DNA from 4 places in the uncultured Agrobacterium sp. genome. Region 1 is predicted to be linked to each of the others. Evidence: predicted binding sites of a transcription regulator. Region 1 holds the regulator's gene; each other region holds the start of a gene.
The links. Region 1 encodes LexA, which represses DNA repair genes until DNA is damaged. Its sites were predicted from a motif close to TGTTCNNNNTGTGTTCNG; they were not measured.
Positions count from the first base shown of each region.

Region 2: a site for LexA is predicted at 1,071-1,088, ahead of QZ869_RS07240 (energy-coupling factor ABC transporter ATP-binding protein). Genes of this name have one in related genera too.
Region 3: a site for LexA is predicted at 882-899, ahead of QZ869_RS11655 (ImuA family protein). Genes of this name have one in related genera too.
Region 4: a site for LexA is predicted at 1,373-1,390, ahead of QZ869_RS18155 (DUF4365 domain-containing protein). Genes of this name have one in related genera too.

Region 1 is NZ_CAJYTV010000011.1:588,985-591,184, forward strand. Features, by position in the region: gene kdsA (3-deoxy-8-phosphooctulonate synthase) at 1-560, opposite strand, end outside; gene QZ869_RS11335 (hypothetical protein) at 562-708, opposite strand; gene lexA (transcriptional repressor LexA) at 1,039-1,764, shown strand; gene QZ869_RS11345 (GFA family protein) at 1,911-2,200, opposite strand, start outside.
Region 2 is NZ_CAJYTV010000009.1:8,138-10,337, reverse strand. Features, by position in the region: gene QZ869_RS07245 (winged helix-turn-helix domain-containing protein) at 1-1,034, opposite strand, end outside; gene QZ869_RS07240 (energy-coupling factor ABC transporter ATP-binding protein) at 1,147-1,827, shown strand; gene QZ869_RS07235 (energy-coupling factor transporter transmembrane protein EcfT) at 1,824-2,200, shown strand, end outside.
Region 3 is NZ_CAJYTV010000012.1:56,408-58,607, reverse strand. Features, by position in the region: gene QZ869_RS11660 (DNA polymerase Y family protein) at 1-183, opposite strand, end outside; gene QZ869_RS11655 (ImuA family protein) at 98-850, opposite strand; gene QZ869_RS11650 (DUF5623 domain-containing protein) at 1,308-2,200, shown strand, end outside.
Region 4 is NZ_CAJYTV010000018.1:283,960-286,159, reverse strand. Features, by position in the region: gene QZ869_RS18165 (ABC transporter ATP-binding protein) at 1-742, shown strand, start outside; gene QZ869_RS18160 (hypothetical protein) at 916-1,254, shown strand; gene QZ869_RS18155 (DUF4365 domain-containing protein) at 1,394-1,909, shown strand; gene QZ869_RS18150 (hypothetical protein) at 1,906-2,200, shown strand, end outside.

The DNA.
Region 1 (2,200 bases):
TCGGACACCAGCGTATTGTAGCCAAAAGACGCGCCACGTTCGCAGAGAAGAACATTTGGATTGCCGCTCTCATTCAATTTTGAAAGGACGTTCTTCATATCCCAGGGCGCCAGAAACTGCCCCTTTTTCACGTTGATGACCCGTCCGGTCTTTGCGGCGGCCACCAGAAGATCGGTCTGACGGCTGAGAAACGCCGGGATTTGCAGGACATCGACGGTCTCCGCTACAACGGCGCACTGCTCTTCCGTGTGGATATCGGTCAGCACCGGAAAGCCGAACTCTTTCTTGAGGTCGGTGAAGATTTCCATGGCCCTGTCGAGGCCGATACCGCGCTTGCCGGAAAGAGAAGTACGGTTCGCTTTATCGAAAGAGGACTTGTAAACCAGCCCGATGCCGAGCTTGGCGCACAATTCGTGAAGCGTGCCGGCAATCATGAAAGCATGGTCGCGGCTTTCCATCTGGCACGGGCCGGCAATCAGCGAAAACCGTTCCGTATTGGAGAAGGAGACAGCGCCTTTTCCCTCGCCAGCCACCACTTTCAAATTGTTTTTTACAGTCATCTCATTCCTCACGACTCATGCGCCAGACATCGCCGGCAACCGCAACCTTGCGAGCTTGCAAAGGCCTTACAACATCAGCCCAAAAATCGGAATCGATTTTCCAGCTCTTCAGGCTTGAAACCTTGCGCCAGCAAAATGCGACAAACATTCTCGCTGTTCTCACCTCCAGAGGAAACCCGGACCGGTTTCGACGCCTTCCAGGCCTTCCTCGCACGCTGGCTTCGGTCGGCTCCTTCTCCTGCGAGACGCGGTTCTAACCAAGCTGAGCGATCAACCTGCTGCTCGCCATCGTCGTGTTCAGGAGGATGCTGTCATATTCCTAGCGGCAAGCTTCCACATTTGCGCGGAAACAGGACAGCGAAACGGCAAGCCGGAACGTTTGCGGAATTTTAAGGGATTGCAGAACACATATGGAACATATAGTGTTCGTTCTGTATTTGTTTCGCGAATTCTCGCAACGCATTCCAAGGGTTTTCTCATGCTCACGCGCAAACAGCAGGAACTGCTCCTATTCATTCATGAACGAATGAAAGAGTCCGGCGTGCCCCCGTCTTTCGATGAGATGAAAGATGCCCTGGACCTCGCTTCCAAATCCGGTATTCACCGTCTGATCACCGCCTTGGAGGAGCGCGGCTTCATCCGCCGTCTGCCGAACCGGGCAAGAGCGCTGGAGGTTATCAAACTCCCGGAAGCCTATTCCGCACCCGCGCAGAAGCCCGTACGTGGATTCGCCCCAAGCGTGATCGAGGGTAGCCTCGGAAAGCCGAAAGCGCCGGAACCTGCCCCTGCTTCAAAACCCGTAAATGATGCGATTTCAAGCGCGGTCACCGTTCCTGTGATGGGACGCATCGCTGCCGGTGTTCCGATCTCCGCCATTCAGAACAATACCCACGATGTTGCCGTGCCGGTGGACATGATCGGGACGGGTGAACATTACGCATTGGAAGTCAAGGGTGACTCCATGATCGAGGCCGGCATCTTCGATGGAGACACCGTGATCATCCGCAATGGCAGCACGGCCAATCCTGGAGACATCATCGTCGCTCTTGTGGATGATGAGGAAGCAACGTTGAAACGGTTCCGCCGCAAGGGTGCTTCGATAGCCCTGGAGGCCGCGAACCCGGCCTATGAAACCCGTATCTTTGGGCCCGACAGGGTCAAAATTCAGGGCAAACTTGTGGGTCTCATTCGCCGTTATCACTGACCGGTGACTGAAGGCACCCTACATCGGATCGGTTGAGCGCAGTAATCTCAGAACAAAATCAAAAAGGCAGGTCATCGCCTGCTTTTTTTGTATTCCGCGCCTCAACGGAGACAAAAGCAATGATGGGACAATGAAACTGCACGGGTCTATCGCCCTTCTTCGGTTCGGCCTGTCGATTTCCGATCGCGATCGAAACGGCGCAATGCGGGGTAATCCGGAAGCCATGCCTCACGGCGGATTGTCCAAAGCTCGTAGGTCGGCTCAAATTGATCCGGCTCGTCGAGTGAACCGAGATTGACCTCTACTTCGTCGCCGCTCCGGCCAAAAACCGGTGAACCGCAATCGGGGCAAAAAAAGCGGCCATTGTAGCTGCGAGTGTCTCCATCGATCGTTACGGCATCCTCTGGAAAAATTGCCGAGGCAAGAAAGAGCGCAC
Region 2 (2,200 bases), on a different contig from region 1:
TTCATATCTATGCGCCCGACCAAGCGGTCTCCCTCCAACAGGGGGAAAACGTAATAGCCATATTGACGCTTCGGCTCCGGTACGAAGACCTCGATGCGATAGAAGAAGCCGAAGAGGCGCTCTGTTCTCGCGCGATTGCGCAGTAGCGGGTCGAAGGGGCTCAGAACCCGAATGCGCTGCGGCGGCGTGACGGACGCCTCCGCTTCCATCTCATCGGAAAAGCGGGCGAATGCATAGGACGCACGCTCTTTTTCGCCGTTGGCAGAGACCAGGGAAACCTCGATCAGTTCACTGCGATGCGTCGCCACCCATTCCCTTGCCTCATGCGGCGTCACGAGATCGAAGAAAGCGGAGAGTTCTCCCGATGTCGCGAAACCGAGGCGAGACAACGCTTCGCGGCAGGCCCAGTCGATGAACGCCTCGTGGCTCACCTCACGCTCGAAATGCTCCTTCGAGATCACCCGCTCTGAGAGGTCGTATACTTTCTGGAAATTGACACGGCCGGATATTGCGAGCTTGCCTGTGTGCCACATATATTCCAGTGCCGTCTTGGATGGATGCCAGTTCCACCAACCACCAGACTGATGATCTTCAGCCTTCATGTCACGCGACATGACGGCGCCGTTTTCAGCTATGTGCCGGTAGGTCTGTTCAAAAGCCGCGTCAAAACCATCACCATGCCACTTGCGCCAGCGGTCCTGCATGATCGGCTCCCGGCGGCGAAACCGGTGTTTCCAATAGGGATAGAAGGCTGTGGGCAAGATCGAGGCATCATGGGTCCAATGCTCAAACAGCGTTCTGTCTTTTTCCAAAAGAGCGGACAGATGCTCCCGCTTGTAGGTCTGGTTTCTGGAAAAGATGATCTGGTGATGCGCCCGCTCCACCGTGGCAATGCTGTCCACCTGAACGAAGCCGAGAGCCGTGATGAGTTGCAGCAGACCATCCTTCGACAATGCTCTATTGGGAGCAGAAGCGAGACCCTGCCGCACCAGGAATATACGTCGTGCTGCTTCGTTCGAAACCAGAATCGCCATGCCGAACAGTCTAGGATCGCGTCGCCGCAAAATCAATGTTCTTTTTTTGTTCTTGATTTCGTCAACGCCTCTTTGCGTTTATAGAAGCGCGTGAACCGATAAGGAAAATGGCGTGGACATTCACTTCCAGAATGCGAGTGTGACTTTCGAGCGGCGGATGGCGCTTGCGCCGCTCGATCTTTCGCTTCACGAAAGACGCATCGGCATCGTCGGTCTGAATGGTTCGGGTAAGACGACCTTCGCGCGGATGATTAACGGCCTGACCAAACCGATAAGTGGCAGGGTCATCGTCAACGGACTCGACACGGTCAAGGATGCCGATGCCGTTTTGAAACAAGTAGGCTTCGTCTTTCAGAATCCACAGAACCAGATCATCCTGCCGATTATCCGCGACGACATTGCCTTTGGATTGAAGAACCGTGGCCTGCACAAGACTATCGTCGATGAGGCGGTGCGGGCGACGTTACAGCGCTTTAGCATCGACCACCTCGCAGATCGCCGCGCCCATGAACTGTCTGGCGGCGAGTTGCAACTCGCAGCACTTGCGGCCCTTTCCATCACCGGTCCGAAAATCCTCATACTCGACGAGCCTACGAACCAACTCGATTTAAAAAACCGGGCGCTGGTAGAGCGGACTATTCTGGGACTTGAGCAGGATGTGATCGTGATCACCCACGATCTTCCGCTTGTCGAGGCGTTCGACCGCGTATTGCTGTTTCATCAGGGTAGGCTTGCGGCGGATGGCAAGCCGCAGGATGTCATTGCCCGGTACCGGGAGATTGCCCTGCAATGAAAAGCCTTTACGCCGAAGGAACGGGCTGGCTTTATCGACTTTCGCCACGCATGAAGCTCGTTACGCTTGCGGTTTCCAGCGTCGGGCTTTTTCTCACCCGCGACCCTGCCCTGTTGAGCATAGCCGTCATCCTGGCAGTCCTCATCCTCTGGCAAGCTCATCTTGGTCTGCGCGGTACTTTCTCAAGGCTTCGTCCCGTCTTTCTCACCATAGCCTCTATTGCAGCTTTTAGCTTCCTTCTCGTCCCGCCGATGGATGCTTTGGTGACGCTTTTAAGATTGAGCGCGCTGACATTGCTGGCAACTGCGGTGACCGCGAGCGTCAGCATTTCGCAGTTCATGGATGAAATCACATACGCGCTGCGCCCCCTGGA
Region 3 (2,200 bases), on a different contig from region 1:
CTGCATGCCCACGCGGATGCCGACAGCCAGTGCCGCGGCATCCGCCGCCCACACCACCCGTCTGCTCCGCTCCCGTGTAATCAGGACGAGCGGCGCCTCAACCGGAGGCGCCGCGTCGCCAGCCTTCCGCCGCAGCCGGTCGGTGGACCAGCTCGGCAGGTACAGCGAGACGACCCGCGGCATCGCAAGCCTCCAATTCGAAATCCGCACTTTCACCCGCCCGAGCGCGGATGAGTTCAACAAGCCAGCGCGCACGTCCGACGCCAGGCACCGGAAGCGGGCTGGATGGCAGGACGGAGACGCGCCACCGTGTCATGGCCGCCGTCGGCTGGCCGAAATCCATCGCTTCCGCCTGCCGGCGCCAGCGACGGAGCGCGATGCCGATCGAGCCAGTTCCCTCTGCCGCGAGTTGGAGACGGCGCGAGGCGGTCATAGACAATTTCGCGACCTCGCCGACCACGGCGCCGAGCGCGCCATGACGCAATGCCTCCTCCATGCAGGCGAGCACCGTCTTGTCATCCCCGGCCTCGACATAAATGACCCGGTCCGCGCCAAGCCCTGCTTGCGCCACCGCGGGTGCGAAGAGGTCAGGCGTCGTTACGCACCACAGCACCTTGCCCTTGGTGCGCGCGGATACTCCAGCAGCAAAGAGAGCACTGGCCGCGCCGTCAAGCGCACCATTACCGCCGCCCGCCACTTCATGGAGTGCGCCCAGCGCAAGCCCGCCACCGGGGAGCCGGCGGTCCATCAGCTCGATTCCAAATGGCAGCACGGTCTTGCTACGGGCCGCCCTTCCCTCAATGCGGCTGATCGCGGCACGCAGATCATCAATGGGGGTTTCGTGCCGCAACGGTCTTGGCTCCTTTATTATTCTTCGCTAACGTTCCCTTTTTGTTCTATTCTCAACAGGGAGTCAACCGCAAGACATTGACTTAGCCTGGGACTTACCGGCGGTGGTGCGAGCGTCACGGGCGAGCCGTTGAACAATTTGGCAGCGCGCGAGATCGTCTCGATTTCGGGTGATATCTTGAGCGGCAAGCTTTTTCCACGGCGCGCATCCCGGTGCATGCACCATAATATGAAGCGAGCTCCCCAGCTCAGGCCGGAAAGATATTCGATGTGAGTCGCCGTTGAAAGGAATCGTTCTTTCGCATATATTGATGCTGCTCTTGGCATGAGCATGGCACTCGCCGTTCCGAAGCTGCTGGCAGCGCTGCTACGATGAAATTATCAATACCTTTCAACAGCGATCCGGCTTGAAAGGCGGTTGGCGAGTGACGCTTTACTTACAAGCCAGGAGAACCGCTATGTTGATTGGTGATATTCGTCCCACGACAATCGAAGGCGTCAAGAGCCTCGCCGCCCAGTATCGCAAGCAGGAAGGCATCAAGTATTCCCAAGCGCTTGAGATTGCCGCAAAAGCTGCGAATTGCACAAACTTCAAGAATGCGTTGCGCACCCTTCCAAGCAATGGATCAAGAGCAAAAAAGCCTTACGTCTTATTGACAATTTACTGGTGCGACAAAGACAAACGCTTTGAGGTTGGACGCGAAACGCTGACGATCTTGCTGGAAAAACCGATTCTCGACATCTGCGACAAATCCATGCTTAAAGATTTGCGTGGCTTTGGAAACCTTCGGATGGTTGCCCCTGACCATTTTGTCTGCGACGCTATTGCAGGCTCCCAATCCTTTGCACGCGAACGCCTTTCGACGGCTGAGCGTTCACTTCGCTTCATGGAGCGGACAGGTCTTCGTCCGTCGCGCGATTTTCGCAAGGCATATCCGAACGGCCAGGCCGATGACCAGCTTCCGGACAGCGATCATACGACCGATTGGGTAGATCCAGTAAGTGGCCAGTTCATTTTAATCGATGAACCTTACAGCGGTGTGCCGGACGAAGCCAAGCGTGCTGACTGGTCCGATCGTACAGACTGGCGGGTTGTTAAGACTCAATGGGAAGGCATGTATTACCCGAGCCGCTGCGACCTCTACGTGGCTACCGATGGCCGCACCGGCTATGACATTGACGCGTTGGTAGCAAAGATCAACGCGATGCCATCCCCATTCCTCGAAGAGGACTGGACCGGGGAATCAGCGCCGTCATGGGAAACGTTCATCAGCCCAATGGCAACGACACCGTTGGACCAAAAGCGTGCGCGCTGCCGCGGTATGATCTATCCCATGCCGACAAAGACAAC
Region 4 (2,200 bases), on a different contig from region 1:
TGGCTTCCTGTCGAAGGCCAGCGTGTTTCGTGCGGTCGATGGCGTGAGTATCAATCTGCGCCAGGGCCAGACCATTGGTATCGTCGGTGAATCCGGTTCAGGCAAATCGACGCTTGGCCGCGCGCTTCTGAGGCTAACCCACGCCAACGGACGCATCACTTTCGAGAAGAAGGAGATTACGGGGCTGGACCGCAAGGCAATGCGCCCCCTGCGTCGTCGGCTGCAACTCGTGTTCCAGGATCCCTATGGATCACTTTCGCCCCGCCAGACAGTGGGCGAGATCATAACCGAAGGTCTTTTCGTTCACGAACCGCAACTGACCCGCGCCGAGCGGGATAAGCGCGCCATCGAAGCGCTGAAGGAAGTCGGCCTCGATCCGGCAGCCAGAAACCGCTATCCGCACGAATTCTCCGGCGGCCAGCGCCAGCGTATTGCGATTGCCAGAGCCATCATCCTGAAGCCCGACGTCGTCGTGCTGGACGAGCCGACATCGGCGCTCGACCGTTCGGTGCAGGGGCAGGTGATCGATCTGTTGCGCGAGCTGCAGAAAACGCACGGGCTTTCCTACATCTTCATCAGCCACGACCTTTCGGTCATCAAGGCGATTTCGGATTACGTGATCGTGATGAAAGATGGGAAGATCGTGGAAGAAGGAGAGACCGACGCGATCTTCAACGCGCCATCTGCCGACTACACCAAGACGCTGATCAAATCCGCTTTCACTGCGGATGTCGCGGCCTGAGGTGGTGATAGCGCAATACGTACTATCGATCGTATATGCCCCGCTTCGGCGGGGCATTTTCTTGTAGTCTGCTTGCCATCCCAAGATTACTGCAAAGGAACCAGTGAGGCTTCTCGACGTTATAGCGCTGTGAACATTGACGTGTGCCGAAGTAATGGCACTGAGGAGGCAACATGCGAAAGATTATTCAAGTTGCAGGACTTGCTGTTACTATGGCAGTTTCAAGCGTCGCCGTATCTACCGTTGCAAAGGCGCAGGATGTCGAGCTGCGGATCGGCCCAGACGGCGTCCGCCCGGTCATCCGCGATCGCGATCGTGATCTGGACCGCCGCGGTCCTCCACGTATGGCTGGCTGCAGCGAACGCGAAGCCCGCGCCGCCGCCCGCGCCTCTGGCCTGCGCGATCCTGAAGTCGTCCGCATGACGCCACGCCGCGTGGTCGTCGAAGGCGACACCCGCCGCGGCCCCGACACCATCACCTTCGCCAACCAGCGCGGTTGTCCGGAGATTTGATTTTAGGTTTTCGGAATAGGTGAGAAAGGCCCGTTTAGGCGGGCCTTTTTACGTTAGGTCTTATGGCGTATTTCAGTCATGATTTTTTAAGGCGAAAATGAGATTCCCTTATTAGTTGAGTTCTTATCGAGTTGCTCTAATGCCTATCAGAACACACACAAATGACATCAAGGAGCGCTTGTCAGTAGCCTATGTTACCGCAGTTGCGGCACGTGCGGGGTGTCAAATAATCCATCTCCATGTCGACAAACAAAGCATTGACGCCACGGTGCGGCCGATCAGTGGTAGTAAGATTTCCGTAGATCTTCAGTTAAAGTCTACCTCAAGGGACTGCTTGAAGGAAAATGAAATTTCATTTCCGCTTCCTATAAAGAATTATGATGATCTTCGGACAAGTGTATCAACTGCTCTCCACTTCCTCGTTGTTCTTGTACTCGAGCCGGCAGAGCTGGACTGGTTAGTGTCTGACGAAAATTCATTGTTGATTAAAAGGTGTGCCTATTGGGTTGATTTAAGAGGCTCGCCTCCTGTTCGAAACGAAACATCAGTCACAATCTCGATTCCCCGAAGCCAAATCTTCGACGTGCAAGCGCTCCAGATTATGATGCAAAAGGCTTATGATGCCATCAACCAGGAACAGGAGGTGGGCCAGTGAGAACCGGATTCGTCGAGCAGTCAGGTCTTTTATCACTGTCTCCGAGGGATGTTGCTGGCTGGCTGCGAATGCGCGGTTTTTTACATATCGGTTCGGTAGGCGAATATGGTGCTCTGTTTCGTCGAACGAAACACGACAATGAACAGGAGCTACTTCTACCTACGTCGCCAAGCACTCGCGACTTCGTCATCAGAATGCGTCAACTGATCGAAGATTTGTCCGAGTATGAGGAACGTCGATCAAACGAAGTTATGACCGATCTGTACATGGCGCCTTTTGATGTAGTTAAGG